Regions from separate parts of the Streptomyces sp. DF42 genome, predicted to be linked through region 1. Evidence: riboswitches for the same ligand, from Rfam matches in the RefSeq annotation. Region 1 holds a riboswitch; the other holds the start of a gene.
What was found. Region 1 has a riboswitch for cobalamin ahead of ACYUED_RS33125 (CbtB domain-containing protein). Riboswitches for the same ligand answer to the same signal wherever they lie in the genome.
Positions count from the first base shown of each region.

Region 2: linked by a shared signal. The riboswitch ahead of ACYUED_RS42545 (CbtB domain-containing protein) and the one ahead of ACYUED_RS33125 (CbtB domain-containing protein) in region 1 are both predicted to bind cobalamin.

Region 1 is NZ_CM177859.1:7,222,938-7,227,397, forward strand. It holds gene ACYUED_RS33115 (WD40/YVTN/BNR-like repeat-containing protein) at 1-1,068, opposite strand, end outside; gene ACYUED_RS33120 (MFS transporter) at 1,387-2,613, shown strand; cobalamin riboswitch at 2,966-3,117, shown strand; gene ACYUED_RS33125 (CbtB domain-containing protein) at 3,152-3,373, shown strand; gene ACYUED_RS33130 (CbtA family protein) at 3,395-4,147, shown strand; gene ACYUED_RS33135 (hypothetical protein) at 4,163-4,348, shown strand.
Region 2 is NZ_CM177859.1:9,268,833-9,273,292, reverse strand. It holds gene ACYUED_RS42565 (peptidylprolyl isomerase) at 1-261, shown strand, start outside; gene ACYUED_RS42560 (class I SAM-dependent methyltransferase) at 456-1,292, shown strand; gene ACYUED_RS42555 (glutaredoxin domain-containing protein) at 1,394-1,831, shown strand; gene ACYUED_RS42550 (histidine phosphatase family protein) at 1,914-2,504, shown strand; gene ACYUED_RS42545 (CbtB domain-containing protein) at 2,630-2,851, opposite strand; cobalamin riboswitch at 2,887-3,048, opposite strand; gene ACYUED_RS42540 (methylmalonyl-CoA mutase family protein) at 3,186-4,460, shown strand, end outside.

The sequences.
Region 1 (4,460 bases):
GTCGACCGGCAGGTCGCCCAGACCACTGGTGATCCGCGTCCAGGCGCCGCTGGAGTTCTTGGTGTAGAAGCCGTTGTAGTCGTCGCCGCTGCGCCAGCCGACCGCGAGGACGACCTTGCTCGAATCCTTCGGGTCGATCGCGATGTCGTTGGCGATGTTCTTGTACGGGGCCGACGGGTCGCTTGCCTTCGAACCGCCCAGCAGATAGTCGGGGTTGGGCGCGAACTCGAGCTTCCAGTGGCCCTTCAGTGTCTTGGTGGAGTGGCTCCACACGCCTTCGCTGGTCGCCGCCCACACCTTGCCGCCGCCGAAGCGCAGCTCGTGGATGGTGGTGGACTCCAGTTCGTCGCCGCCGACCCGGCTACGGGTGGAGAAGGCGCCGTGGTGCGGGTGGGGCAGGACGTAGACGCCGCTGCCGAGGTAGGCGTCCGCATTGGTGGTCGCCTCGCCGGTGCCCAGCCACAGCCGTCCGCCACCGTCGAGTGCGAGCGCGCCGGTGGACTGTGCCGGCAGCCGGTCGCTGATGGGGTGCCAGTGCCCGCCGCCGGAGCGGGAGCGCCACACGCCGCCGCCCGCACTGCCCGCGTACACGTACCCGTCGTCGTCGGCGGCCATCGCGGCCATCCGGCCGGTGACGTTGCCCGAGCCGCCGCTGGAGTTGGAGTCGATGTCCCGGTAGCGCGGGTCGTCGGAGTTGTACGGCTGGTCGGTGACTTCGCGCCAACTGCCGCCGGTGCTCCGCAGGTTGGTCAGGTCGTCCCAGGCGGCACCGTACGCGCCCGGCGCGACGACGCCCGGCGAGGTACGCGCCTCGGCGTACTGGTCCGCGCCCTCGGCTATCTCGTCGGCCTCGTTGCCGTCGTCGCCGTCTCCGTCTCCGCCCTTCAGGCTGGGGCTCATGGAGCCCACCGACTGCTCGCGCTGGGCGGCGAGCCGGGCGAGGCTGCGGGCGCCGAAGGGGCTGTTGTTCTGGCCGGAGGCGGCGCTTGCGGGTATCGCGACAAGTGCGGCGGTTGCAGTGATGGCGCAGCTCGTGAGCCATCGTCTCTTGCGGGTTGGTGCTGACACCAGATCCTCCCAAACGGGCATGCGTACGGCCGTCGCTGGGACCTGATCACGGGCGGGACGGCGTGTCCGAAACTTGGACAGTCTTTGACCAGAACCTGTCACTTCGTGTACGGGGTGTGGATCGGGCGAGAGATCGGCGGCTTGCCGGCCTGCTGCTGTCGATTCCGGCCTCGGTGCCCCGCCTCCGCCTGAGCCCCGCTCGCCGATCGGGCAGGCGCATGACTGCCGTCGGCAATCGCGTCGGTGGATGATGGGCGGCACGGACGCCGAGGACCGGCGGCGTCACCGAGGAGGGGATCGAGGAGGGAATCCACGTCCATGACAGCTCCGCAGTCCCAGGCAGTCCCGGCGTCACCGGCCCGGATGCGGCCCTGGCGGTTCGTGGTGTGGTTCGGCACGGTCAGCCTGCTCGCGGACTTCGTGTACGAGGGCGCCCGCTCGATCACCGGACCACTGCTCGCCTCGCTGGGCGCGTCGGCCCTGGTGGTGGGTGTGGTCACGGGCGCCGGAGAGGCGGCGGCGCTCGGACTGCGGCTGGTCTCGGGGCCGTTGGCGGACCGCACCCGACGCTTCTGGGGGCTGGCGATCGCCGGATACGCGCTGACAGTGTTCTCCGTACCGCTGCTGGGCGTCGTGGGAACCCTGTGGGTGGCCTGCGTGCTGGTGATCGCCGAACGGGTCGGCAAGGCGGTCCGCTCACCCGCGAAGGACACCCTGCTGTCGCATGCCACAGCAGCGACCGGGCGGGGGCGCGGCTTCGCCGTGCACGAGGCGATGGACCAGGTCGGCGCACTCATCGGCCCGCTCGTCGTGGCCGGCATGCTCGCGCTGACCGGCGGCGACTACGGACCGGCCCTCGGGGTGCTCGCCGCCCCGGGCGTCGCGGTACTCGGGCTGCTGGTCTGGCTGCGGGCGCGCGTGCCCGATCCGGAGGCGTACGAGCGGGAGGCAACCCCTCCCGCGAACGCACCCGCGCCGGACGGCCGCCTGCCGCGCGCGTTCTGGACGTACGCGACGTTCACCGCCGCCACCACCGCGGGCTTCACCACCTTCGGCGTGCTCTCCTACCACCTCGTCCAACGCCACCTCATGACGACGGCATGGGTGCCGGTCCTGTACGCCGCCGCCATGGTCGTCGACGCTCTCGCCGCACTGGCGACCGGCTGGCTGTACGACCGTGTCGGGCCGCGGGTGCTGGTCGCCCTGCCGGTGCTGACCGCCGCCGTCCCGATGCTGGCGTTCACGAACACGGTGGCGGTGGCCGTGATCGGCTCCCTGGTGTGGGGCGCGGCCATGGGCATCCAGGAGTCCACGCTGCGCGCCACGGTCGCCGACCTCGTGCCGTCAGGGCGGCGCGCGACCGCGTACGGAGTCTTCGCGGGGGTGGTCGGCGCAGCGAGTCTGGCGGGCGGCACGATCACCGGAGCCCTGTACGGCGCGTCGATCCCGGCCCTGATCGGGGTGGTCGTGACCGTACAGGTGCTGGCGCTGGTCGTGCTCGCGGTCAGTGGGACCGGACGGCTCGGCCGGCGCCCGGGCGGGTGAGGCTCCGGGGTGGCCCGCGCCCGGGCAACCATGGAGAGCCTGCTGCCGGAAGCCGAGAGTCAGGCCGCCAGAGCGGCTTGATGTGATGGTCGGCGCCTGCCGGGGGCGCCGACCATCACCTGAATGGGAGTCATGGGCTGCCCGCCTGCCCGCCTGCACCCCGGCCGCAACTGGCAACGCCCGCGAAGGCGGCCAAGCCGGACGGTGTGGCCGGCGCCTGACCGAGGGCACGCAAAGGTGGGGATGCCGGCTGGAGGTCACACGGCCCCAAGCCCGCCGACGCCCCCACCCCCCGGATGAGAGGGGCCACTTGACGGGAGAGAGGGAGATCACTCCAGGTGGTGCGGTATTGGCCAGGTTCGCGACACACGGTACCGTCGGTCTGATATCGACGACGGCAAGACGGAAGCCGGTGAGAGTCCGGCACGGTCGCGCCACTGTGTGCCGCCGCCCCGAGGGGGGTGGTGGCGAGTCAGACCCGTAGCCGTCGTCATGTGCACCACCGAGATGGGACGCGAGCTCCCGAGGAGGCCCTGCCATGGCGCAGCATGTCGCCCAGCCGACAGTCACCACCCCCGTCGTACCCGCCAAGCTGCCGCTGAAGGACATAGCCCCCTGGGCCGTCTTCGTCGGCGTCCTGATGCTGGTCCTGCTCTACTTCGTCGGCGCCGAACAGGGCGCCACCTCCGTGTTCAGCGGCACGGACGTCCATGAGTGGGTACACGATGCCCGCCACCTGCTCGGCTTCCCCTGCCACTGATACGAGGGACGCCGCACACCCATGAACTCCACGACGGTAAGAAACCTCCTGGTGCGGGGCATGCTCGCCGGCCTCGCCGCCGGAGTCCTCGCCCTGGTCGCCGCCTATCTGCTCGGTGAACCGTATGTAGACAAGGCGATCGGCTTCGAGGAGGCGCACTCCCACGAGCACGAGATGGAAGTCGTCTCCCGCTCCCTGCAGTCAACCGCCGGTCTCGCCACCGGCGTTCTGCTCTACGGGGTCGCGTTCGGCGGCATCGCCGCGCTCGCCTACTGCTTCGCCCTCGGCCGCGTCGGCCGCTTCTCGCCGCGGGCGACCGCGCTGCTGCTGTCCGGCTGCGCGCTGCTGGCGGTGTACGTGGTGCCGTTCCTGAAGTACCCGGCCAATCCGCCGTCGGTCGGCGAGCCCGACACCATCGGCAAGCGGACCACCCTGTACTTCCTGATGATGCTGCTCAGCGTGCTCCTTGCGATCGCAGCCACCATCCTCGGCAAGCGGCTCCAGCCGAACCTGGGCACCTGGTGGGCGACGATGGTCGCGGTTGCCGCGTTCGCCGTCGTGATCGGCCTGGCGTACGAGTTCCTGCCCGTCGTCAACGAGGTGCCGAAGGACTTCCCGGCCACCGTGCTGTGGCGGTTCCGACTCGCCGCCCTGGCCATCCAGGCCACCCTCTGGGGCAGCTTCGCACTCGTCTTCGGCGAGCTGGCCGAGCGGTTGCTGAACCCGAAGCCCGTGTCGGCGGCCGCGAAGGCGACGGTCGCCGCTCCCAGCTGACCACGCATCGAACAGGTGAGAGGGCCCACGGAACCATCCGGGGGCCCTCTCACGTTCTTCGGACATCCGAACGCGAAGGCGAGCAACGCCATCCGGGGCTACCGGGCGGTGATCGATCCGGCTTCCGTGGGCCGTTCCTTCGACGTGCTGATCGACCTCGGTCTTGAGGCGCAGGACGCGGAGATGGTCGAGCGCTTCTAGGAGGCCCTGGCGCAGGCGGAGGAAGTACGGGAGTTGCGGAGGCTGTTCGGCAGCCCCGACCAGTCCGCACGCGTGGCCGTCGCCGATCTGCCCGCCTGAGAGACGTTTCTGA
Region 2 (4,460 bases), 2.0 Mb from region 1:
GGTGAGACCTTCGCCGACGAGAACTTCCAGCTGAAGCACGACCGGCCGTTCCTGCTCAGCATGGCCAACGCGGGTCCGGGCACCAATGGCTCGCAGTTCTTCGTCACCACCGTGGTGACCCCGTGGCTGGACGGCAAGCACGTCGTCTTCGGCGAGGTCGTCGAGGGAGAGGACGTCGTCAAGGCCGTCGAGGCCCTCGGCAACCGCTCGGGCTCCACGGCCAAGAAGATCGTCATCGAGGACAGCGGCGTCGTCGCCTAGGGACCGTGGTGGCGGTCTGGTCGTCACGGATGACCAGACCGCCCATCGCCCGGACCGCTTCATTGCCCGCACCGCTCCGTTGCCCGGCGGCCTCCCGTTGCCCCGCAAGCAGGACAGCCACCTGGCAAAAGGGGCGGTTCTCGCGGTTCTCCGCAGGTCGACGCCCGTGCTGTGTAATGAGAACCATGCCTGACATGAGCGACACGAACGGCCCCAAGCACCGGGTGCGGCTCGGCGCCGTTCAGGAGACGCTGTTCATTCCACTGGCCGCGCGGGCCCGGGAGTCCGCCAGGAAGCGGCCGCTGCTGCGGGATCCGAAGGCCGTCGAGATGATCGGCGCGATCGACTACGCGAGTGACAAGTACGGGCCCGGCCCGGGGTCGGCGATCACGGTACTGCGTACGGCGATCGTCGACACGTGGGTGCGGGCCTTCCTGTCCGAGCACCCGGCGGGGACGGTCGTCGAAATCGGCACGGGGCTCAACACCCGGTTCGAGCGAGTCGACAACGGCACCGTGCACTGGATCGACCTCGACCTGCCGGACACGATCGAACTGCGCCGGAGGTTCTTCACGGACACCGGGCGCCGCCGGATGATCGCCGCCTCGGTCCTGGACGAGGACTGGCTGCGCACGGTCGAGGAGGGTCCCGGGCCCTACTTCTTCGTCGCCGAGGGCGTGCTCGTCTACCTCCCCGAGGAGGAGGCCGCCCAGGTGCTGACGCGCATCGCGCGACGCTTCCCGGACGCGCTCGTCGCCGTCGACACGTATCCCAGGAGCCTCCTGGAGAAGCAGCACCAGCAGGCGGTGAAGAAGAACATGGAGGCCCGCTGGTCGTGGGCCTGCGACGACCCACGCTCGCTGGAGAGGTACGGGCTGCGAGCGATCGAGGTCACCTCCGTCACCCGGCCGCCCCACGCGCTGCGCACTCGGCTCCCGCTGCGATTTTGGGCTTTCCTCCCGCTCGCCGACCGGCTGCTGCGCGGCCTGTTCAACATCACGCTCTTCCGGGCAGATTCGGGCCACGCGTGAACGCGGTGCGGTGAACGACGCCTCAAGTGATGTACACGGTGGCCGTCCGGACGATCGGCCGGCGTTCGCCGGACGTCGGCTCGTCGATAGCCTTGGTCCTCATGACGCGCGCTTGGATCCTCCCGATGCTCTTCGTGCTCTGCGGCTCCTTCGTTGCGGCAGCTCTGCTCGTCGCGGGAGCACCGGCCGCAGCCGCGGCGCTCCTGGTCGTGTTCGTGCTGTTCGCAGGTATCAACTCACCGCTGCTCTTCCCGAAGCCGGTCGGTGCGATGGAGGCACAACGCCGCAGCGCGGTCGACGGCCGGCCGGTCGTCTTCTGGCGGCCGGGCTGCACGTACTGCATCCGCCTGCGCCTGAGGTTGGGCCGTAGCGCCCGCCAGTTGCACTGGGTCGACATCTGGCGGGATCCGGCCGGGGCGACAGCGGTGAGGGCGGCCAACGACGGCAACGAGACCGTGCCGACCGTCGTCGTTGCGGGCCGGCCGCACACCAATCCCGATCCTGAGTGGGTACGCGCACAGCTCTCCCGCTCCGCGTGATCACCGGAGTCCCTACGGGCGCCCCGTCGTCCCGCGGTCCGTCGCCCCGCAGCAGCCGAACAGGCAGAACAGGAGTTACGGCGTGACCAGCCGCGTCACCTTCGTCTCACCCGCCATGAACCGATCCGTGCGAGAGGGCCGGTTCGACGACGGCAGCCCGCTTGACGCCGGTGGCGCAGCTCGCGCCCGGTCGGCCTCCGGCACGCTGTCCGCGGCCGACCGGGTCCTGGTCTCCCCCACGGTGCGCTGCCGGGAGACTGCCTCGGCCCTCGGTCTCGCCGCCGTGGAGGCGCCCGAGCTGGGCGGCATGGACGTGGGCCGCTGGCGGGGCCGGACGCTCGGCGAGGTCAGTGCCGAAGAACCTGACCAGGTGGCCCACTGGCTGGCGGACCCTGCCGCGGCGCCGCACGGCGGGGAGACCGTGCAGGGCCTCTGCGAACGCGTGGGCCGGTGGCTGAAGGCGACCGCGCAGACCGACGGCCGGACGCTCGCCGTGGTGGAGCCGGAAATCGTGCGGGCCGCGGTGGTCGGGGTCCTCGCGGTGCATGAGGCCACGTTCTGGCGGCTCGACGTGCCTCCCCTGACGGCGACCGAGATCAGCGGACGCTCCGGGCGCTGGAACCTGCGACTCGGGCAGACGCTCGTAGCACGGGAGCCCGAGGGCGGACACTGACGCGGACAGGGGTGCCGGGAAAACGCGTGAGGGCCCCCGGTGGTCCGGGGGCCCTCACGGCGGTGGGTCGTTCAATCACTCAGTGGGGTACGGGAGTTGCCTGCCCACATTGTGCGGTGTCCTCGTCAGTGGCAGGGGAAGCCGAGGAGGTGACGCGCGTCGTGCACCCACTCGTGCACGCCTTCGCCGGAGACGACGGAGGTGGCGCCCTGCTCGGCGCCGACGAAATAGAGCAGGACCAGCATCAGGACGCCGAAGAAGACCGCCCAGGGGGCTATCGCCGTCAGCGGCAGCTTGGCGGGTACGACAGGGGTGGCGGGTGTTGGCTGGGCGACGGTCTGCGCCATGGCAGAACCTCCTCGGGAGTACGCGTCCCATCTCAGTGGTGCACATGACGACAGCTGCGGGTCTGACTCGCGAGCCGTTCCGCCCACACAAGGGGGGTCGTCTCGTTCACAGTGGCGCGACCGTGCCGGACTCTCACCGGCTTCCGCTCTGTCGTCGTCAACAACCCCTTGACCGTACCGTCTGACGGGAACATGGCCAAGGGCGCATGACCTGGGGATGGTCGTCGGAACCCCGCCGGAGGGGGGTGGGAGACCGGGGTCACAAGGTGATGGAGGGCAAGGTCACAGCCGTGCCCTCTGCTGCTCCTTTGTCGATCTGTCCTAGCATCCGAGCATGACGGTCCTGCCTGACGACGGGCTCACGCTGGCCGCCGAGTTCCCTGACGCGAACCTTGAACAGTGGCACGGCCTGGTGGCCGGCGTCCTGCGCAAGTCGGGCAAGGAAGTCTCCGGCGCGGCGGCGGAAGACGCCCTGTCCACCGCGCTGGAGGACGGGCTGCGCACCCGCCCCCTCTACACCGCGCTCGATGCCGCGCCCGACCCCGGCTTCCCCGGCTTCGCGCCGTTCCTGCGCGCGAGCCGCGCCGAGGGGAACACCGCCGGCGGCTGGGACGTACGCCAGCGGCACACGGTCGCCGACAACGGCGCGGCACTCACGGACCTGGAGAACGGCGTCACCTCGCTCTGGCTGGTCCTGGGCGAGGGCGAAGGCGGCATCCCGGTGTCGTCGCTCGGCCGGGTCCTGGACGGGGTGTACCTCGACCTGGCGCCCGCCGTTCTCGACGCGGGCAGCGAAGTCGAGCCCGCCGCACGGGAGTTGCTGCGGATCTACGAGGAGCGGGGCGTCGCCAAGGAGGCGGTGCGCGGCAGTCTGGGCGCCGATCCGCTGGGGCACGAGGCTCGCACGGGCAGCGCGTCGGACTTCGCGCCGGTGGCCTCCCTCGCCCTGCGCTGTGCCGGGGAGTACCCGGGGCTGCGGGCCCTGACCGTGGACGCGCTGCCGTACCACGAGGCGGGCGGTTCAGCGGCGCAGGAGCTGGGCTCCTCGTTGGCGAGTGGTGTCGCCTATCTGCGTGAGCTGACCGAGGCGGGACTGAGCGTCGAACAGGCCTGCGCGCAGCTGGAGTTCCGCTACGCGGCGACGGCCGACCAGTTCCTGACCATCGCCAAGCTGCGGGCGGCGCGCCGGCTGTGGGCGCGGGTGGCCGAGGTGTGCGGGGCGCCGGGCGCCGGCGCGCAGCTGCAGCACGTGGTGACCTCGCCGGTGATGATGACGCGCCGCGACCCGTGGGTGAACATGCTGCGCGCGACGATCGCCACGCTGGCCGCCGGAGTCGGCGGCGCCGACGCCGTCACCGTGCTGCCCTTCGACCACGCGCTCGGTCTGCCGGACGCCTTCGCGCGCCGCATCGCCCGCAACACCTCGACGATCCTGGTCGAGGAATCGCATCTGTCCCGGGTGATCGACCCGGCGGGCGGCTCCTGGTACGTGGAGCGGCTCACCGACGAACTCGCCCACGCGGGCTGGGAGTTCTTCCGCCACATCGAGGGACTCGGCGGCCAGGCGGCCGCCCTGCGCTCGGGCCGCCTCGGTGCGGACCTGGCGGCC